DNA from 4 places in the Shigella sp. SIG3 genome. Region 2 is predicted to be linked to each of the others. Evidence: predicted binding sites of a transcription regulator. Region 2 holds the regulator's gene; each other region holds the start of a gene.
The links. Region 2 encodes PurR, which represses purine synthesis genes. Its sites were predicted from a motif close to CANGCAAACGTTTGCNTG; they were not measured.
Positions count from the first base shown of each region.

Region 1: a site for PurR is predicted at 3,054-3,071, ahead of gcvT (glycine cleavage system aminomethyltransferase GcvT). Genes of this name have one in related genera too.
Region 3: a site for PurR is predicted at 2,343-2,360, ahead of gltS (sodium/glutamate symporter). Genes of this name have one in related genera too.
Region 4: a site for PurR is predicted at 3,797-3,814, ahead of purL (phosphoribosylformylglycinamidine synthase). Genes of this name have one in related genera too.

Region 1 covers NZ_JBQZXE010000037.1:14,778-22,689, reverse strand. Annotated here, with positions in the region: gene pepP (Xaa-Pro aminopeptidase) at 1-313, shown strand, start outside; gene ubiH (2-octaprenyl-6-methoxyphenyl hydroxylase) at 310-1,488, shown strand; gene ubiI (FAD-dependent 2-octaprenylphenol hydroxylase) at 1,511-2,713, shown strand; gene ACUU1I_RS09230 (hypothetical protein) at 2,787-2,870, opposite strand; gene gcvT (glycine cleavage system aminomethyltransferase GcvT) at 3,161-4,255, shown strand; gene gcvH (glycine cleavage system protein GcvH) at 4,279-4,668, shown strand; gene gcvP (aminomethyl-transferring glycine dehydrogenase) at 4,787-7,660, shown strand.
Region 2 covers NZ_JBQZXE010000099.1:6,142-14,053, forward strand. Annotated here, with positions in the region: gene cfa (cyclopropane fatty acyl phospholipid synthase) at 1-73, opposite strand, end outside; gene punC (purine nucleoside transporter PunC) at 364-1,575, opposite strand; gene punR (DNA-binding transcriptional activator PunR) at 1,688-2,620, shown strand; gene purR (HTH-type transcriptional repressor PurR) at 2,617-3,642, opposite strand; gene cydH (cytochrome bd-I accessory subunit CydH) at 3,941-4,030, shown strand; gene ACUU1I_RS15660 (MFS transporter) at 4,196-5,365, shown strand; gene sodB (superoxide dismutase [Fe]) at 5,511-6,092, opposite strand; gene mepH (peptidoglycan DD-endopeptidase MepH) at 6,220-7,047, opposite strand; gene grxD (monothiol glutaredoxin 4) at 7,382-7,729, shown strand; partial or broken gene tnpA (IS200/IS605 family transposase) at 7,768-7,912, opposite strand, start outside.
Region 3 covers NZ_JBQZXE010000031.1:17,928-25,839, forward strand. Annotated here, with positions in the region: gene recG (ATP-dependent DNA helicase RecG) at 1-893, shown strand, start outside; gene gltS (sodium/glutamate symporter) at 927-2,132, opposite strand; gene xanP (xanthine/proton symporter XanP) at 2,412-3,803, shown strand; gene ACUU1I_RS08330 (AsmA family protein) at 3,924-5,633, shown strand; gene yicI (alpha-xylosidase) at 5,686-7,912, opposite strand, start outside.
Region 4 covers NZ_JBQZXE010000060.1:2,457-10,368, reverse strand. Annotated here, with positions in the region: gene purL (phosphoribosylformylglycinamidine synthase) at 1-3,721, opposite strand, end outside; gene mltF (membrane-bound lytic murein transglycosylase MltF) at 3,979-5,535, shown strand; gene tadA (tRNA adenosine(34) deaminase TadA) at 5,532-6,035, opposite strand; gene yfhb (phosphatidylglycerophosphatase C) at 6,093-6,728, opposite strand; gene ACUU1I_RS12225 (MurR/RpiR family transcriptional regulator) at 6,937-7,785, shown strand.

The DNA.
Region 1 (7,912 bases), on a different contig from region 2:
ACTGATCGCTCAGAACGCCCATCGTCCTTTCTTTATGCATGGCCTTAGCCACTGGTTAGGACTGGATGTCCATGACGTTGGCGTTTATGGTCAGGATCGCTCGCGCATTCTGGAACCGGGGATGGTACTGACCGTAGAGCCTGGTCTGTATATCGCGCCGGATGCGGATGTGCCAGAACAATATCGCGGTATCGGCATTCGTATTGAAGACGACATTGTGATTACCGAAACCGGCAACGAAAACCTCACCGCCAGCGTGGTGAAAAAGCCGGAAGAAATCGAAGCGTTGATGGCTGCTGCGAGAAAGCAATGAGCGTAATCATCGTCGGTGGCGGCATGGCGGGCGCGACGCTGGCGCTGGCTATTTCCCGGTTAAGTCACGGGGCGCTGCCGGTACATTTGATTGAAGCGACTGCGCCAGAGTCACATGCTCATCCGGGCTTTGATGGACGAGCGATAGCGCTGGCGGCGGGTACCTGTCAGCAACTGGCGCGCATCGGCGTCTGGCAATCTCTGGCTGATTGCGCAACCGCCATCACTACCGTGCATGTCAGCGATCGTGGTCATGCTGGATTCGTCACCCTCGCCGCAGAAGATTACCAACTGGCGGCGCTGGGGCAGGTTGTCGAATTGCATAATGTTGGGCAACGGCTGTTTGCATTGCTGCGAAAAGCACCTGGCGTAATGCTGCATTGCCCCGATCGCGTAGCTAACGTTGCCCGTACTCAGAGTCACGTTGAAGTGACGCTGGAGAGCGGCGAGATGCTGACGGGCCGCGTGCTGATAGCCGCTGATGGCACCCATTCAGCGTTAGCCACCGCGTGCGGCGTTGATTGGCAGCAGGAGCCTTACGAACAACTGGCAGTGATTGCCAACGTTGCTACTTCTGTTGCGCACGAAGGCCGCGCTTTTGAACGCTTCACGCAACATGGCCCGCTGGCGATGTTGCCGATGTCTGACGGACGCTGTTCGCTGGTCTGGTGTCATCCACTGGAACGGCGCGAAGAGGTGCTGTCGTGGAGCGACGAGAAGTTTTGCCGTGAACTCCAGTCTGCCTTTGGCTGGCGACTGGGGCAAATTACCCACGCCGGTAAACGCAGTGCTTATCCGCTGGCATTAACCCGCGCCGCCAGACCGATTACCCATCGCACTGTGCTGGTGGGCAATGCGGCGCAAACTCTGCACCCGATTGCCGGGCAAGGGTTTAACCTCGGTATGCGAGATGTCATGAGCCTTGCGGAAACCCTGACTCAGGCGCATGAGCGCGGAGAAGACATCGGTGATTACGGCATATTGTGCCGCTATCAGCAGCGTCGACAGAGCGATCGCGAAGCAACCATCGGCGTCACGGACAGCCTGGTACATCTTTTTGCCAACCGTTGGGCACCGCTGGTTGTCGGGCGCAACATCGGACTGATGACGATGGAATTATTCACCCCGGCACGCGATGTGCTGGCGCAGCGCACCCTCGGTTGGGTGGCGCGTTGAAGGCGGTTTTAAGGAATAAACAATGCAAAGTGTTGATGTAGCCATTGTTGGCGGCGGCATGGTGGGGCTGGCGGTTGCCTGCGGCTTACAGGGGAGCGGCTTACGCGTTGCCGTACTGGAGCAGCGCGTACCGGAACCTCTGGCGGTAGATGCACTACCACAACTGCGCGTTTCGGCTATCAATGCCGCCAGCGAAAAATTACTCACCCGTCTTGGCGTCTGGCAGGACATTCTCGCTCGTAGGGCCAGTTGCTATCACGGCATGGAAGTGTGGGACAAAGACAGTTTTGGTCACATCTCGTTTGACGATCAAAGCATGGGCTATAGCCATCTTGGGCACATCGTTGAAAACTCAGTGATTCACTACGCGCTGTGGAACAAAGCGCAGCAGTCGTCAGATATTACTCTGTTGGCCCCCACAGAATTACAGCAGGTCGCCTGGGGAGAAAATGAAACCTTCCTGACGCTGAAAGATGGCAGCATGTTAACGGCGCGTCTGGTGATTGGCGCGGACGGTGCTAATTCCTGGTTGCGCAACAAAGCAGATATTCCGCTGACTTTCTGGGATTATCAGCATCACGCGCTGGTAGCGACCATTCGCACGGAAGAACCGCATGATGCGGTGGCGCGGCAGGTTTTCCATGGCGAAGGCATTCTGGCCTTTTTACCGCTTAGCGATCCGCATCTTTGCTCGATTGTCTGGTCACTGTCGCCAGAGGAAGCGCAGCGGATGCAGCAGGCAAGTGAAGACGAATTTAATCGCGCGTTAAATATCGCTTTTGATAATCGCCTTGGCTTATGCAAGGTTGAGAGCGCGCGTCAGGTGTTCCCGCTGACGGGGCGTTATGCGCGCCAGTTTGCCGCACACCGTCTGGCGCTGGTGGGCGACGCCGCGCATACTATTCACCCACTGGCGGGGCAGGGCGTTAATCTCGGATTTATGGACGCCGCAGAGCTGATTGCTGAACTGAAACGGTTGCATCGTCAGGGTAAAGACATCGGGCAGTACATTTACCTGCGCCGCTATGAACGTAGCCGCAAGCACAGCGCGGCGCTGATGCTGGCTGGTATGCAGGGTTTTCGCGATCTCTTTTCCGGCGCTAATCCGGCGAAAAAACTGCTGCGTGATATTGGTTTGAAACTGGCCGACACGCTTCCTGGCGTTAAGCCGCAACTTATCCGCCAGGCAATGGGATTAAACGATTTGTCTGAATGGCTGCGTTAAAAATTTCTCCTCTGTTGTTTATTTGATACCCATCACACTTTCATCTCCCGGTTTTTTCGCCGGGAGATTTTCCTCATTTGAAATAAACTAATTTCACCTCCGTTTTCGCATTATATTTTCTAATGCCATGATTTTTTGATTTAGTGTTTTTTGACATTTTTTTAGCTCTTAATATTGTCTTATTCAAATTGACTTTCTCATCACATCATCTTTGTATAGAAATTGGTGTATTTTTTGGTTTTTTATTCTGTCGCGATTTTTGCATTTTTTAACCATAAGCTAATGTGATGATCAATTTTACCTTATGGTTAACAGTCTGTTTCGGTGGTAAGTTCAGGCAAAAGAGAACGATTGCGTTGGGGACCGGGAGTGGCTCCGATGCTGGGTTTTGTGGTGATAATTTCACCATGAAAAAGTTGTCAGCCCCGCTTATTCAATGAGGACAAGATGGCACAACAGACTCCTTTGTACGAACAACACACGCTTTGCGGCGCTCGCATGGTGGATTTCCACGGCTGGATGATGCCGCTGCATTACGGTTCGCAAATCGACGAACATCATGCGGTACGTACCGATGCCGGAATGTTTGATGTGTCGCATATGACCATCGTCGATCTCCGCGGCAGCCGCACCCGGGAGTTTCTGCGTTATCTGCTGGCGAACGATGTGGCGAAGCTCACCAAAAGCGGCAAAGCCCTTTACTCGGGGATGTTGAATGCCTCTGGCGGTGTGATAGATGATCTCATCGTCTACTACTTTACTGAAGATTTCTTCCGCCTCATTGTTAACTCCGCCACCCGCGAAAAAGACCTCTCCTGGATTACCCAACACGCTGAACCTTTCGGCATCGAAATTACCGTTCGTGATGACCTTTCCATGATTGCCGTGCAAGGGCCGAATGCTCAGGCAAAAGCTGCCACACTGTTTAATGATGCTCAGCGTCAGGCGGTGGAAGGGATGAAACCGTTCTTTGGCGTGCAGGTGGGCGATCTGTTTATTGCCACCACTGGTTATACCGGTGAAGCGGGCTATGAAATTGCGCTGCCCAATGAAAAAGCGGCCGATTTCTGGCGTGCGCTGGTGGAAGCGGGCGTTAAGCCCTGCGGTCTGGGGGCGCGTGACACGCTGCGTCTGGAAGCGGGCATGAATCTTTATGGTCAGGAGATGGACGAAACTATTTCTCCTTTAGCCGCCAACATGGGCTGGACTATCGCCTGGGAACCGACAGATCGTGACTTTATCGGTCGTGAAGCCCTGGAAGTGCAGCGTGAGCATGGTACAGAAAAACTGGTTGGTCTGGTGATGACCGAAAAAGGCGTGCTGCGTAATGAACTGCCGGTACGCTTTACCGATGCGCAGGGCAACCAGCATGAAGGCATTATCACCAGCGGTACTTTCTCCCCGACGCTGGGTTACAGCATTGCGCTGGCGCGCGTGCCGGAAGGTATTGGCGAAACGGCGATTGTGCAAATTCGCAACCGTGAAATGCCGGTTAAAGTGACAAAACCTGTTTTTGTGCGTAACGGCAAAGCCGTCGCGTGATTTACTTTTTTGGAGATTGATTGATGAGCAACGTACCAGCAGAACTGAAATACAGCAAAGAACACGAATGGCTGCGTAAAGAAGCCGACGGCACTTACACCGTTGGTATTACCGAACATGCTCAGGAGCTGTTAGGCGATATGGTGTTTGTTGACCTGCCGGAAGTGGGCGCAACGGTTAGCGCGGGCGATGACTGCGCGGTTGCCGAATCGGTAAAAGCGGCGTCAGACATTTATGCGCCAGTAAGCGGTGAAATCGTGGCGGTAAACGACGCACTGAGCGATTCCCCGGAACTGGTGAACAGCGAACCGTATGCAGGCGGCTGGATCTTTAAAATCAAAGCTAGCGATGAAAGCGAACTGGAATCACTGCTGGATGCGACCGCATACGAAGCATTGTTAGAAGATGAGTAACGGCTTTATTCCTCTTCTGCGGGAGAGGATCAGGGTGAGGAAAATTTATGCCTCACCCTCACTCTCTTCGTAAGGAGAGAGGTTCACAATTCACTGCACGTTTCAGGAACCATCGCTCATGACACAGACGTTAAGCCAGCTTGAAAACAGCGGCGCTTTTATTGAACGCCATATCGGACCGGACGCCGCGCAACAGCAAGAAATGCTGAATGCCGTTGGTGCACAATCGTTAAACGCGCTGACCGGCCAGATTGTGCCGAAAGATATTCAGCTTGCGACACCACCGCAGGTTGGCGCACCGGCGACCGAATACGCCGCACTGGCAGAACTCAAGGCTATTGCCAGTCGCAATAAACGCTTCACGTCTTACATCGGCATGGGTTACACCGCCGTGCAGCTACCGCCGGTTATCCTGCGTAACATGCTGGAAAATCCGGGCTGGTATACCGCGTACACTCCGTATCAACCTGAAGTCTCCCAGGGCCGCCTTGAAGCACTGCTCAACTTCCAGCAGGTAACGCTGGATTTGACTGGACTGGATATGGCCTCTGCTTCTCTTCTGGACGAGGCCACCGCTGCCGCCGAAGCAATGGCGATGGCGAAACGCGTCAGCAAACTGAAAAATGCCAACCGCTTCTTCGTGGCTTCCAATGTGCATCCGCAAACACTGGATGTGGTCCGTACTCGTGCCGAAACCTTTGGTTTTGAAGTGATTGTCGATGACGCGCAAAAAGTGCTCGACCATCAGGACGTCTTCGGCGTGCTGTTACAGCAGGTAGGCACTACCGGTGAAATTCACGACTACACTGCGCTTATTAGCGAACTGAAATCACGCAAAATTGTGGTCAGCGTTGCCGCCGATATTATGGCGCTGGTGCTGTTAACTGCGCCGGGTAAACAGGGCGCGGATATTGTTTTTGGTTCGGCGCAACGCTTCGGCGTGCCGATGGGCTACGGTGGCCCACACGCGGCATTCTTTGCGGCGAAAGATGAATACAAACGCTCAATGCCGGGCCGTATTATCGGTGTATCGAAAGATGCAGCTGGCAATACCGCGCTGCGCATGGCGATGCAGACTCGCGAGCAACATATTCGTCGTGAGAAAGCGAACTCCAACATTTGTACTTCCCAGGTACTGCTGGCAAACATCGCCAGCCTGTATGCCGTTTATCACGGCCCGGTTGGCCTGAAACGTATCGCTAACCGCATTCACCGTCTGACCGATATTCTGGCGGCGGGCCTGCAACAAAAAGGTCTGAAACTGCGCCATGCGCACTATTTCGACACCTTGTGTGTGGAAGTAGCCGACAAAGCGGGCGTACTGACGCGTGCCGAAGCGGCTGAAATCAACCTGCGTAGCGATATCCTGAACGCCGTGGGGATCACCCTTGATGAAACCACCACGCGTGAAAACGTAATGCAGCTTTTCAGTGTGCTGCTGGGCGATAACCACGGGCTGGAGATCGACACGCTGGACAAAGACGTGGCTCACGACAGCCGCTCTATCCAGCCTGCGATGCTGCGCGACGACGAAATCCTCACCCATCCGGTGTTTAATCGCTATCACAGCGAAACCGAAATGATGCGCTATATGCACTCGCTGGAGCGTAAAGATCTGGCGCTGAATCAGGCGATGATCCCGCTGGGTTCCTGCACCATGAAACTGAACGCCGCCGCCGAGATGATCCCAATCACTTGGACGGAATTTGCCGAACTGCACCCGTTTTGCCCGCCGGAACAGGCTGAAGGTTATCAGCAGATGATTGCGCAGCTGGCTGACTGGCTGGTGAAACTGACCGGTTACGACGCCGTTTGTATGCAGCCGAACTCCGGCGCACAGGGCGAATACGCGGGCCTGCTGGCGATTCGTCATTATCATGAAAGCCGCAACGAAGGGCATCGCGATATCTGCCTGATCCCGGCTTCTGCGCACGGAACTAACCCCGCTTCTGCACATATGGCAGGAATGCAGGTGGTGGTTGTGGCGTGTGATAAAAACGGCAACATCGATCTGACTGATCTGCGCGCGAAAGCGGAACAGGCGGGCGATAACCTCTCCTGTATCATGGTGACTTATCCTTCTACCCACGGCGTGTATGAAGAAACGATCCGTGAAGTGTGTGAAGTCGTGCATCAGTTCGGCGGTCAGGTTTACCTTGATGGCGCGAACATGAACGCCCAGGTTGGCATCACCTCGCCGGGCTTTATTGGCGCGGACGTTTCGCACCTCAACCTGCATAAAACTTTCTGCATTCCGCACGGCGGTGGTGGTCCGGGTATGGGACCGATCGGTGTGAAAGCGCATCTGGCACCGTTTGTACCGGGTCATAGCGTGGTGCAAATCGAAGGCATGTTAACCCGTCAGGGCGCAGTTTCTGCGGCACCGTTCGGTAGCGCCTCTATCCTGCCAATCAGCTGGATGTACATCCGCATGATGGGCGCAGAAGGGCTGAAAAAAGCAAGCCAGGTGGCAATCCTCAACGCCAACTATATTGCCAGCCGCCTGCAGGATGCCTTCCCGGTGCTGTATACCGGTCGCGACGGTCGCGTGGCGCACGAATGTATTCTCGATATTCGCCCGCTGAAAGAAGAAATCGGCATCAGCGAGCTGGATATTGCCAAGCGCCTGATCGACTACGGTTTCCACGCGCCGACGATGTCGTTCCCGGTGGCGGGTACGCTGATGGTTGAACCGACTGAATCTGAAAGCAAAGTGGAACTGGATCGCTTTATCGACGCGATGCTGGCTATCCGCGCAGAAATTGACCAGGTGAAAGCCGGTGTCTGGCCGCTGGAAGATAACCCGCTGGTGAACGCGCCGCACATTCAGAGCGAACTGGTCGCCGAGTGGGCGCATCCGTACAGCCGTGAAGTTGCGGTATTCCCGGCAGGCGTGGCAGACAAATACTGGCCGACGGTGAAACGTCTGGATGATGTTTACGGCGACCGTAACCTGTTCTGCTCCTGCGTACCGATTAGCGAATACCAGTAATTCACTGATTCGAGTATTTTCTAAAGGCGCTTCGGCGCCTTTTTAGTCAGATGACAAAGTACAAAAGTGCTCAGACAGTCCCCTCGCCCCTTTGGGGAGAGGGTTAGGGTGAGGGGAACAGGCCGGCACTGGCGCGAATATTTACCCTCACCCCGACCATCTCCCTGAAAGGGCGAGGGGGAAAAGCGTGCCAACATTGAAGATTGAGCCAGTTTGTTAGCAATCTCAAAGATACGTCAACGAATTAATTTT
Region 2 (7,912 bases):
TAAGTAATTCGTTGGCGATACGGTACCAGTTGTCATCCGGTACACTGACTTCTTCTATACACGATGAACTCATAGTTTCTCCATCACTGGTCGGTGATCAGAACCTTAAAACAGCGTAGACGCTTTTTGGGCTTTGTGAGAAATCTCGCAGAAAAAACCGCGAGTCTATAATCCGACGTAGAACAGAGGGAAAGGAGGAACCCTTGCCGAAATGACCATCCATAGTGAGTCGGGAACGATCCTGTCCCCGTAAAAACATAATATTTATCGTAGCTTTAACAACTCGAAATTAGTATAGGCCGCTAATTTCAATCATACAACAAAATTTTGTTAGCAGCCTAAGTATAAGTATATCGATATAGATCAGTGTGATTCGCTATGAGCGACTTCGGCATTGCCATGATTCGGGCAGTCAACTTCTTCACAACGTTGCATCATGTAACCCAGCGCGACCAGCACTACTGTTGATAACATCACGCTGGTGGTGGTGAGCAATGGCGTGCTGATACTAATAAGCCAGGAAACTACCAGACTTGCGAGGAAGCACAGACCCAGTTGCAGAGTGTTCTGCAACGCTGCGGCGCGACCGGTTGCATGTGGGAAGGGACGCAGCGCCTGGGCGACAACAATAGGGTAGATCGCGCCATTGGCAATCGCCATCACACAGAATGGGATCAGGATTTCGACCAGCGACACATGGCTAATGAAGCCCGCAGCCCAGGTCGCAATGACGCTGACAGCAAACAGCACCAGCAACCACGGTAATAACTGCTTGCCTTGCCATTTCTGCAGTGCGGTGCGACAGCCATAACCACCAATCAGAAACGCGATAGTTTGCGGGACATAACTTAAACCAATAACTGCCGGGCTGTAGCCCATTTCACTAAGGATGAACGGTGAACCGGTCAGCCATGCAAAAAAACTGGCTGAACAGGCTGCGTATATCAGCACGTTGCCGCGATAGGTTTTAGAACGTAGCAGGTCGGTAAAGGTCAGACCATCCTGACTATTGTTACGGGCCTTCGTCGTGGGTTTGAGCCAGAAAATAGGCAGAATCAGCACCACGGTAATGGCAAACAGGGTGGCGAAAATCGCCTGCCAGGAAAAATGGACCAGCAGCCAGCTTCCTAACAGGGGAGCCAGTGCCGGAGACAGACCCACCAGCGGCATGATGGTCGCAAAAATACGGTTGACTTTCTGTGAAGGATAATAATCTGTCACTAATGCTTGCCAGATAACCGCCGCGGCGCAGACCCCCACAGCCTGTACAAAACGCAATACCAGCAGCGTGGCGGCGTTTTCTACCCACAGCATCCCCAGACTACCTAACGCAAAAATTGTCAGGCCGATTAATAACACCGGTTTACGACCATAACGGTCGGAGAGTGGCCCCCACAGAAGCTGGGCTGCGGCAAAACCGGCAAGGAACAGACTAAGGCTGGCACTGACAGCAGACGCAGGCGTTTGCAGGTCGGCCTGTATGGCGGCGAAAGCAGGCAGATACATATCGGTTGCCAGAAAACCGAGTACGCTCAAACCCGCCAGCCAGACTAAAAATCTTTTCCCAGGTTGCATGTATATTCTCTAAATCTCTCAATTAAACACCGCCGCAAAGTGTAGGGAGTGAAATTAGTGTTGTGAAACGGTAATATTTGATGACTGGTTTCAAAAATTTTGCAGGCTGACTATGTGGTCAGAATATTCACTCGAAGTTGTTGATGCGGTAGCGCGTAATGGTAGTTTTAGCGCTGCGGCACAGGAGCTGCATCGCGTTCCTTCTGCGGTCAGCTATACCGTGCGTCAGCTGGAAGAGTGGCTGGCGGTACCGCTCTTTGAACGACGGCACCGTGATGTGGAGCTGACCGCTGCTGGAGCGTGGTTTCTCAAAGAAGGGCGCTCTGTTGTCAAAAAAATGCAGATCACCCGCCAGCAATGTCAGCAGATAGCGAACGGCTGGCGCGGTCAGTTAGCTATCGCAGTGGATAATATTGTCAGGCCAGAACGTACACGGCAGATGATCGTTGATTTTTATCGCCATTTTGATGATGTTGAACTTCTTGTCTTTCAGGAAGTGTTCAACGGTGTCTGGGATGCGCTTTCCGACGGGCGCGTGGAACTGGCAATTGGCGCAACACGCGCGATTCCGGTAGGCGGTCGTTATGCCTTCCGGGATATGGGGATGCTAAGCTGGAGTTGCGTTGTTGCCAGTCACCACCCGCTGGCGTTGATGGATGGCCCGTTCAGCGATGATACGTTGCGCAACTGGCCGTCGTTGGTGCGCGAAGACACCTCGCGAACGCTACCTAAACGTATTACCTGGTTGCTGGATAACCAAAAAAGACTTGTCGTACCTGACTGGGAATCATCGGCAACCTGTATCTCGGCAGGATTATGCATAGGGATGGTGCCAACACATTTCGCCAAACCGTGGCTTAATGAGGGGAAGTGGGTAGCACTTGAACTGGAAAACCCCTTCCCGGATTCGGCATGTTGTCTGACATGGCAGCAAAATGATATGTCGCCTGCGTTAACCTGGCTGCTTGAGTATCTCGGCGATAGTGAGACGCTGAATAAGGAGTGGCTGCGGGAGCCGGAAGAGACTCCCGCAACGGGTGATTAACGACGATAGTCGCGGAACGGGCCGTCAGCCACGGAGCGGCGTTCAATCAAACGCGGATGCACTTCAATGGACTGCGGTTCTTCACGTTTGTTGACGATACGATCCAACAGCATGTTGAACGCTGTTTCACCCAGCGAATCTTTTGGCTGATGGATCGTGGTCAGCGCCGGCGTAAAATAGCGCGCGTTGCGCACGTTATCATAACCGATCAGCGAAACATCCTGCGGGACGCGCAGGCCCATTTCATCAGCAGCACAAAGTGCGCCCATTGCCATGATATCGCCACCACAGAAGACGGCAGTAGGGCGATGCGGCTGCGACAGGATTTGCTGCATGGCGCGATAACCGGATTCAGGTTCAAAGTCACCCTGCACAATCCAGCTTTCCGGCACCTTGATCATCGCTTCTTCCATCGCCTTCATAAAACCGGCAAGGCGGCCTGCGCCGGTGTTACGTTCCAGCGGGCCGGGGATGACGCCGATTTCGCGGTGACCGCGTTCAATCAGATAACGCCCGGCCATGTAGCCGCCTTCGAACGCGTTATCAATGACCGCATCGGTGAAGTCAGCTTTTGCTTCACCCCAGTCCATCACCACCATTGGGATATGGCGATACTCTTCCAGCATCGCCAGCAACGGCTCTGGGTACTCAGAACACATCACCAGCAGACCATCGACGCGTTTTTGCGCCATCATCGACAGATAAGCCCGCTGTTTCTCAAGATTGTTCCACGCATTACCCAGAATCAGGGTGTAACCTTTCTGGAAGCAATTTTTTTCAACTGCTTCAATGATCTCGGCAAAATAGGCCGCTTCGCTGCTGGTCGCCAGCAAACCGATAGACTTGGTGTGGTTAACCTTCAGGCTACGCGCCACCGCGCTAGGGGAGTAGTGTAATTCTTTAATCGCTGCCCACACGGCGTTGCGCGTTTCTTCAGCGACGAAACGTGTTTTGTTGATCACGTGTGACACAGTTGTAGTGGAAACGTTTGCTCGTTTCGCTACATCTTTTATTGTTGCCATTCCATTTCACTCCAGACCCTAACTTCAGCTCCTGCAAAATCGCAAGGTAAACGTTTGCCTTTACACACCTTACGCACAACAAAAGTGTTGCGGTACGCCGGAAAAACGACACGGAGCGTCAGGAAGGGGTCAATGGCCAGTACGCAAATAGTGTAAGCGTGGAATTTTGGCCGATCTTGACGAAAAGGGGAAGTGGTAAAAACACTTATCATTATAAATGACGGGAGATTTTTTCATAACAGTGTGTAAAAATGCGTAATATCACTTTTTGTGTGGTAATAAAAAAGGAGAAAACTTGATGAGCACCGACCTTAAATTTTCACTGGTAACAACGATTATCGTCCTCGGTTTGATCGTAGCCGTGGGTTTGACTGCCGCGCTGCACTGATTTCCTCTCGAGGGAGCGCGTTCTCCCTCGCATCTCCTTCCTGTTTGTTAGCAAAATGGCAAAAGTGTTTTCTCTTTTTGTTATTTTCATTTTTTTGTGATTGCTGTCATGCTTTCGCCACTTTAATGAATATCGCGTAATGACGCGAAGAGGTGGAGATAAGGCATGAAAATTAACTATCCGTTGCTGGCGCTGGCGATTGGCGCGTTTGGTATCGGGACAACGGAGTTCTCGCCAATGGGCTTGTTGCCCGTCATTGCGCGCGGTGTGGATGTCTCGATTCCCGCTGCCGGAATGTTAATCAGTGCCTATGCAGTTGGCGTAATGGTGGGCGCGCCGCTGATGACGCTTCTACTTTCTCATCGTGCCCGCCGCAGTGCGTTGATTTTCCTGATGGCAATTTTCACGCTAGGCAACGTTCTTTCCGCCATCGCGCCGGATTATATGACCCTGATGCTTTCACGTATTTTGACCAGCCTGAATCACGGAGCATTTTTTGGTTTGGGTTCAGTCGTGGCCGCAAGCGTGGTGCCAAAACATAAACAGGCCAGCGCAGTTGCCACTATGTTTATGGGGTTAACCCTGGCAAATATCGGTGGCGTGCCGGCGGCGACCTGGTTGGGTGAAACCATCGGCTGGCGGATGTCATTTCTGGCAACGGCGGGGCTGGGAGTGATTTCAATGGTAAGTCTGTTCTTCTCATTACCTAAAGGTGGTACAGGGGCACGACCTGAAGTGAAAAAAGAGCTGGCGGTATTAATGCGTCCGCAGGTGCTGTCTGCATTGCTGACGACGGTACTGGGAGCTGGTGCAATGTTTACCCTCTACACCTATATCTCTCCGGTACTGCAAAGTATTACCCACGCAACACCGGTGTTCGTCACGGCAATGCTGGTGCTGATTGGTGTCGGATTCTCTATCGGTAACTATCTCGGCGGCAAACTGGCAGATCGTTCAGTTAACGGCACGTTGAAAGGCTTTTTGTTGCTGCTGATGGTGATTATGCTGGCAATCCCGTTCCTGGCCCGCAATGAGTTCGGCGCAGCTATTAGCATGGTGGTGTGGGGCGCAGCAACCTTTGCGGTTGTACCTCCGTTACAGATGCGCGTGATGCATGTCGCCAGTGAAGCGCCAGGTCTGTCTTCATCAGTCAATATTGGTGCCTTTAATCTTGGAAATGCGCTGGGAGCAGCTGCTGGTGGTGCGGTAATTTCCGCTGGGCTGGGATACAGCTTTGTGCCGGTGACGGGGGCGATTGTCGCGGGACTGGCATTATTGCTGGTGTTTATGTCAGCCAGAAAACAACCTGAAACAGTTTGCGTTGCTAACAGCTAATTAAACAAAAACGCAGAAGGATAACCTTCTGCGTTACAGTTGCTGACAACGTGCGATTTATCTTGCCGAATGCGCTGTTAACGCCTCATCCGCGTTGGCATGGTAAGCGAAGCGCATCAGGCAATGCTGCATTTGCCATCAGTTATTATGCAGCGAGATTTTTCGCTACGAATTCCCAGTTCACCAGCGCCCAGAAGTGCTCCAGATAGCCAGGACGTGCATTGCGATAGTCGATGTAATAAGCGTGTTCCCAGACATCAACGGTCAGCAGCGGAGTCGCATCGGTGGTCAGCGGAGTACCCGCGTTAGAGGTTGAAACGATAGCCAGTTTGCCATCGCTGTTTTTCACCAGCCAGGTCCAGCCAGAACCAAAGTTTTTGATCGCTGCATCAGTAAACTGCGCTTTGAAATCGGCAAAGCTGCCAAAAGATGCGGCGATAGCTTCAGCGACTTTTCCAGTCGGTTCGCCACCGGCGTTCGGTGCCAGGCAGTTCCAGTAGAAAGTATGGTTCCAGACCTGAGCTGCGTTGTTGAATACGCCACCTTCAGAGCTGCGAATAATCTCTTCCAGTGATTTACCTTCAAACGCGGTACCTTTAATCAGGTTGTTCAGGTTAGTGACATAAGTCTGATGATGCTTGCCGTAGTGATACTCGATAGTTTCCGCAGAAATGTGCGGTGCCAGAGCATCTTTAGCATATGGTAGTGCAGGTAATTCGAATGACATTGCTACTCTCCTTTATTATTAATTTGCATACGTACAATAGCCTTATTGTGCGTATGGATAGGGTAGCAAATTAAAAGGTGAGACAAAAGATGAACTTACCCTGTTGCCGTAACAACAGGGTAAAGTTTTAGCGAAGTGTTTTTGGGGTCATTACCCGACGAGCGCCAACATAGTGGCGCTGCCAGTAGTCTTCACTGAGAGAAGTGATTTGAATTTCCTGACCTGTGCGCGGTGACTGAATAAATTTGCCGTTGCCGACATACACGCCGACATGATCGGCTGTACCGCGTCCCTGAGTACGGAAAAAGACCAGGTCGCCGTTTTTCAGCTCACTACGTTCGATAGGTCCTGCATCACGCAGGTGATACATTTCATTCGCCGTACGCGGAATACGAATTTTCACCAAATCTTTATAAGCGTAATAAACCAGGCCGCTGCAATCAAAACCGGTACGCGGTGAGCTGCCGCCCCAACGATATGGCTTACCAATTTGCTGCATCAGTTTATTCATTGCCACTTTCGTGGCTTTTTGCACCTTCGCTTTGTGCGCGTCGGCAAGGGTTCCTGACGCGGCATTTTTGACTTTCACACAATGCGATTTATAGCCCTTACGTTTGGTACACTTTTCGGTAAAGCTGGCTGAGGCCGTTTTATTGACGGCGTGTTTGCTGCGAGTTTTGGCGTTTTTAGAAGCGGTAATGGAAGATTTTTTAACGGAAGAAGCGGTTTTGCTTTTGGTCGTACTTTTACTGGCGGCTTTTTTCGCTGTTTTCTGGCTGGCTTTCTGGGTCTTTTTGGTGGTTGCCGTGCTTTTCTTTTTATCTGCTTTTTTGGTGATATGAGCGGTAGCAGAACTCTCCCTGGCTTGCTTTGAAGCATGGGCCATAGGCGTTAAAGGCAGGGTGGTAAAAAGTAAAGCACAGAGCGTGATCGAAATACGGTTTATCCGCGCCACTGAGCGTCCCTCTGTTAAGGCAGGTCTATCATGCCTGCGTCTGATTTACAAAACTTGATGATTCTAATGCATAGAAGAAGAGAAAGTTAATAGCTTTTATTGTTAAAAAATACGTTTCGTTGGCGAGCGCAAAAAAATGCAGCAGTGAAAGCTAAAAATGGTTATAAATACGCCAGTTTGCCGCGCATCAGAGAAGAAACGAATATTTGAAATGCAACAAATAGAGCAAAGGGATAAAATAGCAAAAGCGTGATGAAAATGTTATTTTCCGATGCCGCACTGACCCGCTACAATGTCAGATTACTGCCGTAAAGAAGTTTGAGGAAGCAAGACAATGAGCACCACTATCGAAAAAATCCAACGCCAGATTGCTGAAAACCCGATCCTGCTGTACATGAAAGGTTCACCGAAACTGCCGAGCTGCGGTTTCTCTGCCCAGGCAGTCCAGGCGCTTGCCGCATGTGGCGAACGTTTTGCCTATGTTGATATTCTGCAGAATCCGGACATTCGTGCGGAACTGCCGAAATATGCTAACTGGCCGACCTTCCCGCAACTGTGGGTTGACGGCGAGCTGGTCGGCGGTTGTGATATCGTGATCGAAATGTATCAGCGTGGCGAACTGCAGCAGCTGATCAAAGAAACTGCCGCTAAATACAAGTCTGAAGAGCCGGACGCGGAATAATCCGTCCTGCAATACTGACGGATGCGAACGGGCATCCGTCAGTCCTTTATCCGGTGCGCCGTAAAACCTCGTCCTTCAGGGCGGGGATATAAGGCGCGGTTTTCCACCTGACCAGGTGTTTGCTGTTGTTCAATGTATTGGCGGATGACGGATATTGGCGCACCTTCGCAGCTACTGGCAAAA
Region 3 (7,912 bases), on a different contig from region 2:
ACGAACAGCATCGTTTTGGCGTGCATCAGCGTCTGGCATTGTGGGAGAAAGGCCAGCAGCAGGGCTTCCATCCGCATCAGTTGATCATGACCGCCACGCCGATCCCCCGCACGCTGGCAATGACGGCGTATGCCGATCTCGATACCTCGGTGATAGATGAGCTGCCGCCAGGCCGCACGCCAGTGACTACGGTCGCTATTCCTGATACCCGCCGTACCGACATCATTGACCGCGTGCGCCACGCCTGCATAACTGAAGGTCGTCAGGCGTACTGGGTTTGTACGTTGATTGAAGAGTCAGAGTTACTGGAAGCGCAGGCGGCGGAAGCTACCTGGGAAGAGTTGAAACTGGCGCTACCAGAATTGAATGTTGGCCTGGTACACGGGCGGATGAAACCAGCCGAGAAACAGGCGGTGATGGCGTCGTTTAAACAAGGTGAGCTACATCTGCTGGTTGCCACTACCGTTATTGAAGTCGGTGTTGATGTGCCTAACGCCAGCCTGATGATTATCGAAAACCCTGAGCGTCTGGGTCTGGCGCAGTTACACCAGCTGCGTGGGCGCGTAGGTCGTGGCGCGGTGGCTTCTCACTGCGTGCTGCTCTACAAAACGCCGCTTTCTAAAACGGCGCAAATTCGCCTGCAAGTGCTGCGCGACAGTAACGACGGTTTTGTGATTGCGCAAAAAGATCTGGAGATTCGCGGCCCTGGCGAATTGTTAGGCACGCGTCAGACGGGTAATGCTGAATTTAAAGTGGCGGATTTACTGCGCGATCAGGCGATGATCCCGGAAGTTCAGCGCCTGGCGCGACATATTCACGAACGTTACCCACAACAGGCAAAAGCCTTGATAGAACGCTGGATGCCGGAGACAGAACGTTACTCGAATGCGTAAAAGGCGGCGGTGAGAAGACCGCCGCTTCATCGGTTAACCGGCAAAAATCGGCAACATTAAATACAGCTTAATCACCAGCGCATTGACGATATCGATAAAGAACGCACCGACCATCGGCACCACCAAAAACGCCATGTGCGACGGGCCAAAGCGTTCAGTGATCGCCTGCATGTTGGCGATTGCCGTTGGCGTTGCACCGAGGCCAAAACCACAGTGACCCGCAGCCAGCACTGCCGCATCGTAGTTTTTGCCCATCATGCGCCAGGTAACGAAGATGGCATACAACGCCATGAAGATGGTCTGTACCACCAGAATCGCCAGCATCGGCAGTGCCAGCGAAGCCAGCTCCCACAGTTTCAGCCCCATCAACGCCATCGCCAGGAACAACGACAAGCTTACGTTACCCAGCACGGATACCGCACGCTCAAAGACGCGGTAAAAGCCCATTATTGACAGACCGTTGCTCAGAATCACGCCAACAAACAGTACACAGACGAAGGTCGGCAGTTCAAAAGCAGTGCCAGCCAAAAGTTGCGCAACAATTTTCCCCACCGTCAGGCAGATAGCAATCAGCGCGATAGTTTCAATCAGCACCAACGAGGTGATCATGCGTCCCACATCCGGCTTTTCAAACGCCGTCGGGACTTCCTGGTCATCCGGAATACCGTTCGGCGTGGTGGAGTGTTTCACCAGATAGCGCGCCACCGGACCGCCAATCAAGCCGCCCAGCACCAGACCGAACGTTGCACAGGCCATAGCCACTTCCGTCGCATTGGTGAAGCCATAACGTTCAATGAACAATTTACTCCACGCAGCGCCCGTACCGTGACCGCCGGAAAGCGTAATAGAACCGGCCAACAGCCCCATCAGCGGATCAAGCCCTAACAGGCTAGCCATACCAATGCCAATGGCATTTTGCATCACCAACAGACCAACAACCACAATCAAGAAGATGCCAACCACACGCCCACCGGCACGCAAACTGGCAATGTTGGCGTTCAGGCCAATGGTGGCGAAGAAAGCCAGCATTAACGGATCGCGCAGGGACATATCAAAGTTGACTTCCCAGCCCATGCTTTTTTTCAGTACTAGTAGCGCCAGCGCCACCAACAAACCACCCGCAACAGGTTCCGGTATGGTGTATTTCTTCAAAAAGGAGACGGAATGGACCAACTTACGCCCGAGCAGCAACGTCAGCGTTGCGGCAACAAGCGTTGCTAAAGTATCGAGATGAAACATAGTTACTCCTTTGTATCCGCATCACTCTTTCATACTCGTCATACTTCATCGCGCAGTGGCAACTTCATGAACTATGACGGGTATCGAGTTATGCTTTCCTGGGTCAAATTCTCAGCTGTTAATGAACAAATGGCATGGATTTTAAGCAGAAAAATACCAAAAGTTATATAAAAAAGTGCATTTATCTCATTTAAATATTTAGATGAGGATGTGGCAAACGTTTGCTTTTCTCTTTCGGTCAGCTAAAATGCCCGCTTTGCTACCACGGGATTGTTTTCAATGTCTGTTTCCACCCTCGAGTCAGAAAATGCGCAACCGGTTGCGCAGACTCAAAACAGCGAACTGATTTACCGTCTTGAAGATCGTCCGCCGCTTCCTCAAACCCTGTTTGCCGCCTGTCAGCATCTGCTGGCGATGTTCGTTGCGGTGATCACGCCAGCGCTATTAATCTGCCAGGCGCTGGGTTTACCGGCACAAGACACGCAACACATTATTAGTATGTCGCTGTTTGCCTCCGGTGTGGCATCGATTATTCAAATTAAGGCCTGGGGTCCGGTTGGCTCCGGGCTGTTGTCTATTCAGGGCACCAGCTTCAACTTTGTTGCCCCGCTGATTATGGGCGGTACCGCGCTGAAAACCGGTGGTGCTGATGTTCCTACCATGATGGCGGCTTTGTTCGGCACGTTGATGCTGGCAAGTTGCACCGAGATGGTGATCTCCCGCGTTCTGCATCTGGCGCGCCGCATTATTACGCCGCTGGTTTCTGGCGTTGTGGTGATGATTATCGGCCTGTCGCTAATTCAGGTGGGGCTGACCTCCATTGGCGGCGGTTACGCAGCCATGAGCGATAACACCTTCGGCGCACCGAAAAATCTGCTGCTGGCAGGCGTGGTTTTAGCCTTAATTATCCTGCTTAACCGTCAACGTAACCCTTACTTACGCGTGGCCTCACTGGTAATTGCGATGGCGGCCGGATATGCGCTGGCGTGGTTTATGGGCATGTTGCCAGAAAGCAACGAACCGATGACGCAAGAACTGATTATGGTGCCAACGCCGCTCTATTACGGTCTTGGCATTGAATGGAGTCTGCTGCTGCCGCTGATGCTGGTCTTTATGATCACTTCGCTGGAAACCATTGGCGATATCACGGCGACCTCTGACGTTTCCGAACAGCCAGTGTCCGGTCCGCTGTACATGAAACGCCTGAAAGGCGGCGTGCTGGCAAACGGCCTGAACTCGTTTGTTTCGGCGGTGTTTAACACCTTCCCGAACTCCTGCTTCGGGCAAAACAACGGAGTGATCCAGTTGACTGGTGTTGCCAGCCGCTATGTCGGTTTTGTCGTCGCGCTGATGTTGATCGTGCTGGGTCTGTTCCCGGCAGTGAGCGATTTTGTACAACACATTCCAGAACCGGTTCTGGGCGGCGCAACGCTTGTAATGTTTGGCACCATCGCCGCCTCCGGTGTGCGTATCGTTTCTCGTGAGCCGCTGAACCGTCGGGCGATTCTGATTATCGCGTTGTCGCTGGCGGTTGGTCTGGGCGTGTCTCAGCAGCCGCTGATTTTGCAGTTTGCCCCTGAATGGCTGAAAAACCTGCTCTCCTCCGGGATCGCCGCGGGCGGTATTACTGCCATCGTGCTGAATCTGATTTTCCCACCAGAAAAACAGTAATTCACTGGCGGCGGTAAGATAATTACCGCCGCAGTCTCACCTCTTTCACCATTCCCGCCTTGAGGATTGCGCGTAAATCGTGCATAACTCCCTTATGTGCATTTCACGGGATGGAAGACCATGAAATTTATTGGGAAGCTGCTTCTCTACATTCTCATCGCTCTGTTAGTGGTGATCGCTGGCCTCTATTTTCTTCTGCAAACCCGCTGGGGAGCAGAACATATCAGCGCATGGGTTTCCGAGAATAGCGACTATCATCTGGCCTTCGGGGCGATGGATCACCGTTTTTCCGCGCCATCTCATATCGTGCTGGAGAATGTCACGTTTGGTCGTGATGGTCAGCCCGCGCCCCTGGTGGCAAAAAGTGTCGACATTGCGCTAAGCAGTCGCCAACTGACCGAACCACGCCATGTCGATACCATCCTGCTGGAAAACGGGACGCTGAATCTCACCGACCAGACCGCGCCGCTACCGTTCAAAGCCGATCGTCTGCAACTGCGTGATATGGCGTTTAATAGCCCGAATAGCGAATGGAAACTGAGCGCGCAGCGGGTAAATGGCGGCGTGGTTCCGTGGTCACCAGAAGCCGGTAAAGTGCTGGGTACGAAGGCGCAGATTCAGTTTAGTGCCGGATCGCTTTCGCTCAATGATGTTCCTGCCACCAATGTACTGATTGAAGGCAGTATTGATAACGATCGCGTTACGCTGACTAACCTGGGTGCCGACATCGCCCGCGGGACATTAACCGGAAACGCGCAGCGTAACGCCGACGGCAGCTGGCAAGTGGAAAATCTGCGCATGGCGGATATCCGTCTACAAAGCGAAAAATCGCTAACCGACTTCTTTGCGCCATTACGCTCTGTCCCGTCGTTGCAGATTGGTCGCTTGGAAGTCATCGATGCTCGTCTGCAAGGTCCGGACTGGGCGGTGACCGACCTCGATCTCAGCTTGCGCAACATGACCTTCAGTAAAGATGACTGGCAGACACAGGAAGGCAAACTGTCGATGAACGCCAGCGAGTTCATTTATGGTTCGCTGCATTTATTTGACCCGATTATAAACGCGGAATTTTCCCCGCAGGGCGTAGCGCTGCGCCAGTTCACCAGCCGCTGGGAAGGGGGTATGGTCAGAACGTCAGGGAACTGGCTGCGTGACGGTAAAACGTTGATCCTTGATGATGCGGCAATTGCCGGGCTGGAATATACCTTGCCGAAAAACTGGCAACAGTTGTGGATGGAAACGACACCCGGTTGGTTAAACAGCCTGCAACTGAAGAGATTTAGCGCCAGCCGCAATCTGATCATTGATATCGACCCTGACTTCCCGTGGCAGCTCACCGCGCTCGATGGTTACGGTGCCAACCTGACGCTGGTTACCGATCATAAATGGGGCGTCTGGAGTGGCTCGGCGAATCTGAATGCCGCCGCCGCGACATTCAATCGTGTTGATGTTCGTCGCCCGTCGCTGGCGCTGACCGCCAACAGCAGCACGGTGAATATCAGCGAACTGAGTGCATTTACTGAAAAAGGCATTCTGGAAGCCACCGCAAGTGTTTCACAAACGCCACAACGTCAGACCCATATCAGCCTGAATGGACGCGGTGTGCCGGTGAATATTTTGCAACAATGGGGATGGCCTGAATTACAGTTGACTGGCGACGGCAATATTCAGCTTACCGCCAGTGGAGATATTCAGGCCAATGCCCCGCTGAAACCTACGGTTAGCGGGCAATTGCATGCCGTGAACGCCGCAAAGCAGCAAGTGACTCAAACCATGAATGCGGGCGTCGTTTCCAGCGGTGAAGTTACATCGACGGAGCCGGTGCGGTAAACATCAATCTCGCCGGGTACGACTCAGACGTACCCGGCATTCCGTCAATAGATTACAACGTAATTGTCAGCGCATTCCCTTGAGGCGTCACCACCAGCCCCTGCTCACTTTCAGCCTGCGAACCGCCTTGCAGACCATTTACTTTCACAACATTGCGCAAGCACAGCGTCCAGTTCTTCGCCTCGCCCGCACCAGTCACAGTAATCGTGTTGCCAGTACGTGCTGCTTTTAAAGTAAAGATCACCGATCCGTCAGCAGCAGGCACTTCACAGACGGCTTCATGCCCGTCTTGCAGATTAAAGAGGTGGAATGCCGTGCCTTCGTGCCACACGTAATCGGGACGTTGATCGTTGTTGCCCAGCGCCAGTAGAGTGTTATCACGCACATAAACGGGCAGACTCAGGAAGCCGTGCTGCTGTTTATGCCAGCGACTACCGTCGAGTTCATCGTTGTGCCACAGGTGTGTCCAGCGACCTTCCGGCAGGTAGAACTGCACATCGCCCGCTTCAGTGAACACCGGCGCAACCATCACGTTGTCGCCTAACATGTATTGACGGTCAAGGTAATCACAAGCCGGATCGTCCGGGAACTCCATCATCATGGCCCGCATCATCGGCGTACCCCGCGCGTTCGCACGCGCAGCTTCACGATACAGATACGGCATCATGCGGCATTTCAGTTGCGTGAAGAAGCGCACCACATCACAGGACTCATCATCGTAGGCCCACGGCACACGATAAGATTTGCTACCGTGTAAACGGCTATGGCTGGAGAGCAAACCAAACGCGCACCAGCGTTTGTAAACGTGCGCCGGAGCGGTATTTTCAAAGCCGCCGATATCGTGGCTCCAGAAGCCAAAACCTGAAAGGCCAATAGACAAACCACCGCGCAGGCTTTCCGCCATTGATTCGTAGTTAGCGTAACAATCGCCACCCCAGTGTACCGGGAATTTCTGCGCACCGACGGAGGCCGAGCGGGCAAACAAGACAGCTTCTTCCTCACCAACGGTGTCCTTGAGCACGTTCCACACCAGTTCGTTGTAGATGTACGCATAATGGTTATGCATTTTCTGCGGATCGGAACCGTCAAACCACTGAACATCAGTTGGGATACGTTCGCCAAAGTCGGTCTTAAAGCAATCAACGCCCATCGCGACCAGACCTTTCAGTTTGTCGGCGTACCATTTGCAGGCATCCGGATTGGTAAAGTCATAAATCGCCAGACCTGGCTGCCATTTATCCCACTGCCATAGCGAACCGTCCGGGCGTTTGAGTAAATAGCCTTTCTCTTGTAACTCTTTAAAGACGGGGGATTTTTGACCGATATAGGGGTTAATCCAGACGCAGATTTTCAGCCCTTTCGCTTTCAGGCGGCGGATCATCCCTTCCGGGTCAGGGAAAGTCAGCGGGTCCCACTCAAAATCGCACCACTGGAAGGCTTTCATCCAGAAACAGTCAAAGTGGAAAACATGCAGCGGCAGATTGCGTTCCGCCATACCATCGATAAAGCTGTTTACCGTCGCTTCGTCGTAGTTGGTGGTAAATGAAGTGGTTAGCCACAGGCCGAAGGACCACGGGGGCGGCAGCGCCGGACGACCAGTAAAGCGGGTATAACGATCAAGTACCGCTTTCGGCGTCGGGCCGTCGATAACAAAGTATTCGAGATATTCACTCTCAACGCTGAACTGCACTTTGGAGACTTTCTCCGATCCCACTTCAAAAGAGACACACTGGGGATGATTGACCAGTACCCCATAACCACGGTTAGTCATGTAGAACGGGATATTTTTATACGCCTGTTCAGTACTTGTGCCGCCGTCCCGGTTCCAGGTCTCTACCGTCTGGCCATTGCGCACCAGGGCAGTAAAGCGCTCTCCCAGACCGTAAACTGTTTCGCCAACGCCAAGATCAAGCCGCTCAAACATATAATTGCGTTGATTATTCGTGTCCTGCACGTAGCCATTATTTTTCACCTGACTACCGGTAATACGTTCGCCGTTGCGCAGAAAATCCAGTGACCAGAACTCACCTTTGCTGACACGCGCGCTTAAGTTGCCACTTTTAAACTCAGCATAACGTTCTGTGTTTTCGATTGTGACCTTCACGTCCTGCAAAATATTGAGCGGATAATGAGGACCGTTATTCAGCGCCCCCTGAAAATACTCAATCCGCACACCGACAATACCTTCCTGTGGGGAGAAAAAGCGCAGCGTAAATAAAGGCGTATCAAGCTGCCAGGTACGTTCACGCACATCACGGGGGGCAGCATAGACCACCATT
Region 4 (7,912 bases), on a different contig from region 2:
GTGAACCGTTCGGGTTAGCCGGGTAGGTTTCAGTGACTTTGCCGAAGTTATCGACATAGCGCAGTGCCACCAGCCCTTTGCTTTCCAGTGCCGCCAGATGCGCCGCATCACGCACTTCCACGCGCCCTTCACCATGAGAGACAGCAATCGGCATTTGCGAGCCCACCATCCCCTGCAACAGCAGAGACGGGCTTTGGGTTACTTCAACCAGGCTGAAACGCGCTTCAAAGCGATCGGAGGTGTTACGCACAAAACGTGGCCACAACTCGCTCCCCGGGATCAGTTCACGCAGGTTAGACATCATCTGGCAACCGTTACATACCCCCAGGGCCAGCGTTTGCGGACGATGGAAGAAGGTTGCAAACTCATCGCGTACACGGTCATTGAACAGGATAGACTTCGCCCAACCTTCACCGGCACCCAGCACATCACCGTAGGAGAAACCTCCGCACGCGACCAGGGCGTGAAAATCCTCCAGTCCCGTACGTCCAGTCAGCAGGTCGCTCATATGCACGTCGATAGCATCAAAGCCCCCACGTTGGAAAGCTGCCGCCATTTCAACATGCGAGTTCACGCCCTGCTCACGCAGTACGGCAACTTTCGGACGTGCGCCAGTGGCAATATACGGTGCTGCCACATCTTCGTTGATATCGAACGACAGTTTTACATTCAGGCCCGGATCGGCGTCGTTAGATTTCGCCTGATGCTCCTGATCGGCACACTCCGGGTTGTCACGCAGGCGCTGCATCTGCCAGGTAGTTTCTGCCCACCAGACACGCAACGTAGTGCGGCTTTCGCTGAATACAGTCTGCCCGTTGGCGGTAATCACAAAACGGTCACCGGAAACCGCCTGCCCAACATAATGGACGCAATCCGCAAGCCCATGCTGTGCCAGTACGGACTCGACCGCTTCACGGTCAGCGGCACGAACCTGAATCACCGCACCCAGTTCTTCGTTAAACAACGCCGCCAGGCGATCGTCACCCAGAGAGGCGATATCCGCGTCAATGCCACAATGACCTGCAAAGGCCATTTCCGCCAGCGTTACCAGCAGGCCGCCATCAGAGCGGTCGTGATACGCCAGCAGCTTACGCTGTGCAACCAGCGCCTGAATCGCGTCATAGAAGCCTTTCAGTTGGACAACATCGCGTACATCTGCCGGTTTGTCGCCAAGCTGACGATAAACCTGCGCCAGCGCCGTTGCGCCCAGCGCGTTATTGCCTTTGCCCAAATCAATCAGCAGCAGTGCGTTATCTTCGGTACAAAGCTGCGGCGTGATGGTGTGACGTACATCTTCCACGCGGGCAAATGCAGAAATCACCAGCGACAGCGGCGACGTCATTTCGCGCTCTTCGTTACCTTCCTGCCAGCGGGTTTTCATCGACATAGAGTCTTTACCCACCGGGATCGTCAGGCCCAGCGCCGGACAAAGTTCTTCACCCACGGCTTTAACGGCTTCATACAGGCCCGCATCTTCACCAGGGTGGCCTGCCGCCGCCATCCAGTTGGCGGAAAGTTTAATGCGTTTGATATCGCCAATCTGTGTTGCGGCAATATTGGTTAACGCTTCACCGACCGCCAGACGGGCAGAGGCGGCGAAATCCAGCAGCGCAACCGGCGCACGCTCGCCAATCGCCATCGCTTCACCGTAGTAGCTGTCGAGGCTGGCGGTAGTGACCGCGCAGTTAGCGACCGGCACCTGCCACGGCCCCACCATCTGATCGCGCGCCACCATGCCGGTTACGCTGCGGTCACCGATGGTCACCAGGAAAGTTTTCTCCGCCACGGTCGGCAGATGCAGTACGCGTTTCACCGCGTCTGCAATGGTGATCCCTTCACGGACCAGCGCATCGCCCTTCGCTTTCAGCGTTTGTACATCGCGGGTCATCTTCGGCGTTTTACCAAGCAGGACGTCCAGCGGCAGATCGATCGGCTGATTATCAAAATGACGATCGTGCAGAGAAAGATGCAGTTCTTCGGTCGCTTCACCAATCACCGCGTAGGGTGCGCGCTCACGCTTACACAGTTCGTCAAACAGCGGTAATTGATCGGCAGCAACCGCCAGCACGTAGCGTTCCTGGGATTCGTTACACCAGATTTCCAGCGGGCTCATGCCCGGTTCGTCGCTTAGAATATCGCGCAGTTCAAATTTACCGCCGCGTCCGCCGTCGCTCACCAGCTCCGGCATCGCGTTAGAAAGACCGCCCGCACCGACGTCGTGGATAAACAGAATTGGGTTAGCATCACCAAGCTGCCAGCAACGGTCGATCACTTCCTGGCAACGACGCTCCATCTCCGGGTTGTCGCGCTGTACGGAAGCAAAGTCGAGGTCGGCATCAGACTGACCAGACGCCATGGAAGACGCCGCGCCGCCGCCAAGACCGATGTTCATTGCCGGGCCGCCGAGAACGACCAGCTTCGCACCGACGTTGATCTCGCCTTTTTGTACGTGATCGGCGCGAATGTTGCCGATCCCGCCCGCCAGCATGATCGGTTTGTGATAACCGCGCAGCTCTTCGCCATTGTGGCTGTTCACTTTTTCTTCATAAGTACGGAAGTAGCCGTTCAGTGCCGGACGACCAAATTCGTTGTTAAACGCCGCACCGCCCAGCGGGCCTTCGGTCATGATGTCCAGCGCGGTAACAATGCGCTCAGGCTTACCGAAATCTTCTTCCCACGGCTGTTCGAAGCCAGGAATTCGCAGGTTGGATACGGAGAAACCAACCAAACCAGCTTTCGGCTTCGCGCCGCGCCCGGTGGCACCTTCATCGCGGATTTCACCGCCGGAACCGGTCGCCGCGCCCGGCCACGGAGAAATCGCCGTCGGGTGGTTGTGAGTTTCGACTTTCATCAGGATGTGCGCCGGTTCCTGATGGAAATTGTAGCGGCCCGTTTCGTGGTCAGCAAAGTAGCGGCCCACTTCAGAACCTTCCATTACGGCGGCGTTATCTTTATAAGCAGAGAGAACGTGATCTGGCGTGGTTTCGAAAGTATTTTTGATCATCCTGAACAGCGATTTCGGCTGTTGTTCACCGTCGATAATCCAGTCGGCGTTAAAAATTTTGTGGCGGCAGTGCTCAGAGTTCGCCTGAGCGAACATATACAGCTCGATGTCGTTCGGGTTACGACCAAGCTTTGTGAAAGCATCCTGCAGATAGTCAATTTCATCTTCCGCCAGAGCCAGGCCAAGACGCAGGTTAGCGTCGATCAGCGCCTGACGGCCCTGCCCCAGCAAATCAACGCTTGTGACCGGAGTCGGTTGATGGTGGGCAAACAACTGCTCTGCATCATCTAAATCAAAAAAGACCGTTTCCATCATGCGGTCGTGCAGTTCAGCGGTAACCTGCTGCCATTGTTCATTGGTCAGCGTACCGGCTTCTATATAGTAAGCAACGCCGCGCTCAAGGCGGTTTACCTGTTGTAGCCCGCAGTTATGGGCAATATCGGTCGCTTTCGAAGACCAGGGAGAGATGGTGCCAGGACGCGGGGTCACCAGCAGGAGTTTGCCTTGCGGGGCGTGGCTGGCGAGTGCCGGACCATATTTCAGCAGGCGTTCAAGTTGTGCGTGCTCATCATCGTTTAACGGCGCATTGAGGTCAGCAAAATGGACATACTCGGCGTAAATATTGTGAACCGGGAGCCTGGCAGCCTGAAAACGTGCCAGCAGTTTGTTGATTCGGAATGCCGACAGTGCAGGCGAACCACGCAGAATTTCCATCATAAGTCTCTCGTCTTCTAAGCTTTCGGTGTACCCAAGGGGGGGAAACGGGCGTCATTATAAAGAATCTGATGCGCTGACGAAACCGTTTGCGTGGAAATAAAATCACCATCGTGAATTAGCAACGCGTGCCGCCAATGGCTGTAATAAGTTGCCATCTGGCGCAGGTTTACGCAAAATGCCGCTCATTTATGAGTAAACCTTTCACTATTATTACGTTTTTTCAAGCTGGGACGCGCACGACACAGAGAATTAACTAATTGAAAAAATTAAAGATTAATTATCTGTTCATCGGCATTCTGGCACTGCTGCTCGCGGTCGCTCTCTGGCCATCCATTCCCTGGTTTGGTAAAGCCGACAACCGTATCGCCGCCATTCAAGCGCGGGGAGAGTTGCGTGTGAGCACCATTCATACTCCCCTGACTTATAACGAAATCAACGGGAAACCTTTTGGCCTGGATTACGAACTGGCGAAACAGTTTGCCGATTACCTCGGCGTAAAACTGAAAGTGACCGTGCGGCAGAATATCAGCCAGCTGTTTGACGACCTTGATAATGGTAACGCCGACCTGCTGGCGGCAGGACTGGTCTATAACAGTGAGCGGGTAAAAAATTATCAGCCTGGCCCTACCTATTATTCCGTGTCACAACAACTGGTTTATAAAGTGGGTCAGTATCGCCCACGTACGCTGGGCAACCTGACGGCGGAGCAACTCACCGTTGCACCGGGTCATGTGGTGGTTAACGATCTCCAGACCCTGAAAGAAACAAAATTCCCGGAATTAAGCTGGAAGGTAGACGACAAAAAAGGCTCTGCGGAATTAATGGAAGATGTCATCGAAGGAAAACTCGATTACACCATTGCTGATTCTGTCGCCATCAGCCTGTTTCAGCGCGTTCACCCGGAGCTCGCCGTAGCGCTCGATATCACCGATGAACAACCGGTGACTTGGTTTAGCCCGTTAGATGGCGATAATACCCTTTCCGCCGCCCTGCTCGACTTCTTCAACGAAATGAATGAAGACGGTACGCTGGCACGCATTGAAGAGAAATACCTGGGGCATGGCGATGATTTTGATTACGTCGATACGCGCACATTTTTACGCGCCGTCGATGCGGTACTGCCGCAGTTAAAGCCCCTGTTTGAGAAATACGCCGAAGAAATTGACTGGCGTTTGCTGGCCGCTATTGCTTATCAGGAATCGCACTGGGATGCACAGGCCACTTCACCGACGGGTGTGCGCGGCATGATGATGTTAACCAAAAATACCGCGCAAAGCCTCGGCATTACGGATCGTACCGATGCCGAACAGAGCATCAGCGGTGGCGTGCGTTATTTGCAGGATATGATGAGTAAAGTGCCGGAAAGTGTGCCGGAGAACGAACGGATCTGGTTTGCCCTCGCTGCGTACAATATGGGCTATGCGCATATGCTGGATGCCCGCGCCCTGACGGCAAAAACCAAAGGGAATCCTGACAGTTGGGCTGACGTAAAACAGCGTCTGCCTTTACTTAGCCAGAAACCCTATTACAGCAAGCTGACTTACGGCTACGCTCGTGGGCATGAAGCCTACGCTTATGTCGAAAATATTCGTAAGTATCAGATTAGCCTGGTGGGTTATCTGCAAGAGAAAGAGAAGCAGGCTACAGAAGCGGCGATGCAACTGGCGCAGGATTATCCGGCGGTATCGCCTACGGAGTTGGGCAAAGAGAAATTTCCTTTTCTCTCGTTTCTTTCCCAGTCGTCATCAAACTATTTGACCCATTCTCCCTCTCTGCTGTTTTCCAGGAAAGGGAGTGAAGAGAAACAAAATTAATCCGTCGAGGATTGCGCTTTTTTCTGCGCTTTAATTTCCTGGCGGCGCATGCGAAAGAAGTCACTGAGCAACGCCGCGCACTCATCCGCCAGTATTCCTTCCGTAATTTCCACTCGGTGATTCATACCCGGATGATGCAGCACATCCATTAAAGATCCCGCAGCGCCAGTTTTCGCGTCACGCGCACCAAAGACCACGCGACCAATGCGACTGTGGATCATCGCTCCGGCACACATTACACATGGTTCAAGCGTGACATACAACGTGGCGTCGATCAGACGATAATTTTGCATCACCAGACCACCCTGCCGCAGGGCCATGATTTCTGCATGTGCGGTGGGATCATGGCGACCAATCGGGCGGTTCCAGCCTTCGCCGATTACCCGATTGTTATGCACTAATACCGCGCCGACCGGCACTTCCCGCTCATCCCAGGCACGTTTCGCCAGCGTCAGCGCGTGACGCATCCAGTATTCGTGGCTAAATTCGACTTCAGACAAAAAGAAAACTCCGGTTATAAAAGCGCGGCGCATTATACACGGACGCTATGCTTTACTCTATTCCAGTTGCTGGAGTTCACCGCGCGGGGTTACTCGCCAACGATGCTGACAGAAATAAAGCAGCGGATTGTCCTGATTACTGTCGCTATAGCCACTGTACAGCCGCAGCGGCGTGCCGATTTTGCGCTCCAGTTGTGCGACCTTTTCATGTCCCAGACAACGCATCGTCAATACCCAACCACCATAGCCACGCTGAATTTGGCTGGCGATAAGATTAACCCGCGGCAGCCAGGGCGTATCGAAATAAACCGCTTCAACCAGCGGCTGCGGAGAGCCGGTAATCAACCAGATATCAGCATCGGAACTTAACAGGTAGGTGGTTAATCGCTCCTGAACCAGCGGAAAGGCGGTAACATTGTCGCGAAACCAGCGCACGAAATCGGCCTGCAACGTCTGTAAACGTGCTTCGCTGTGACCAAAAGTGCACCCCCACAGAAGCAGACTCATCGGCCAGCGTGCCGCACGACCTTTTATCAATAACGCAATGGCTATAATCGGTAACAACGGCAGGACAAGTAACGCATTCAGCGGTTGGCGACGCAGTAAATAGCGCAGAAAACTGCCGAACATATCCTGCTGATGCAATGTTCCATCTAAGTCAAAAAACACCACACGACGCTCGTGAGTTGCCAAACCATACTCCTCTGGACTGAAACATCCTGATTAATTTTCGCTACTACATAGCCTAACAGATAGATCATCACTTTTCCGGCAACAATCGACCGCATCATGGCTAACTGGAATTTTTAATTCATGGCAATTAGCGGCAATGGAATATAAAATTCACTCGCGTGTGTCTCATATTGCCTGTTGTCGCCACTATTTCATCGCGAGGAAAGATATGAACGGCTTACTTCGTATCCGTCAGCGTTACCAGGGGCTTGCCCAGAGTGATAAAAAACTGGCGGATTATCTGCTGCTACAACCTGATACGGCGCGCCATTTAAGCTCTCAGCAACTGGCCAACGAAGCCGGAGTCAGTCAGTCCAGCGTCGTGAAGTTCGCGCAAAAACTCGGCTATAAAGGTTTTCCGGCGCTTAAGTTGGCGTTGAGTGAAGCGCTGGCAAGCCAGCCGGAATCGCCCTCCGTGCCCATTCATAACCAAATCCGCGGTGATGATCCGTTACGGCTGGTCGGCGAAAAACTGATTAAAGAAAATACTGCCGCTATGTACGCAACGCTAAACGTTAATAGTGAAGAGAAACTGCATGAATGCGTAACAATGTTGCGCTCTGCGCGGCGGATAATTCTGACCGGTATTGGCGCTTCGGGTCTGGTGGCGCAAAACTTTGCCTGGAAGCTGATGAAGATTGGCTTCAATGCTGCCGCACTGCGCGATATGCATGCGCTACTCGCAACAGTACAGGCGTCGTCCCCTGACGATCTGTTATTAGCCATTTCCTACACCGGTGTACGACGCGAGTTAAACCTGGCGGCAGATGAGATGCTGCGAGTGGGCGGAAAAGTGCTGGCGATTACCGGCTTTACTCCGAATGCCCTGCAACAGCGTGCTTCTCATTGCCTGTATACCATTGCCGAAGAACAAGCGACAAACAGTGCTTCAATCTCTGCTTGTCACGCTCAGGGAATGTTAACGGATTTGCTGTTCATTGCGCTGATTCAGCAGGATCTGGAACTGGCACCAGAACGTATTCGTCATAGTGAAGCGCTGGTGAAAAAACTGGTCTGAGTAAAGAATGCGCGTATAATGCCCGCCCGGTTTGTGTTGTTTTGAGAGTTTCCTTATGGCGCTGTTAATCACTAAAAAATGCATCAATTGTGATATGTGTGAAATCAAATAAAAACACATTTATTTT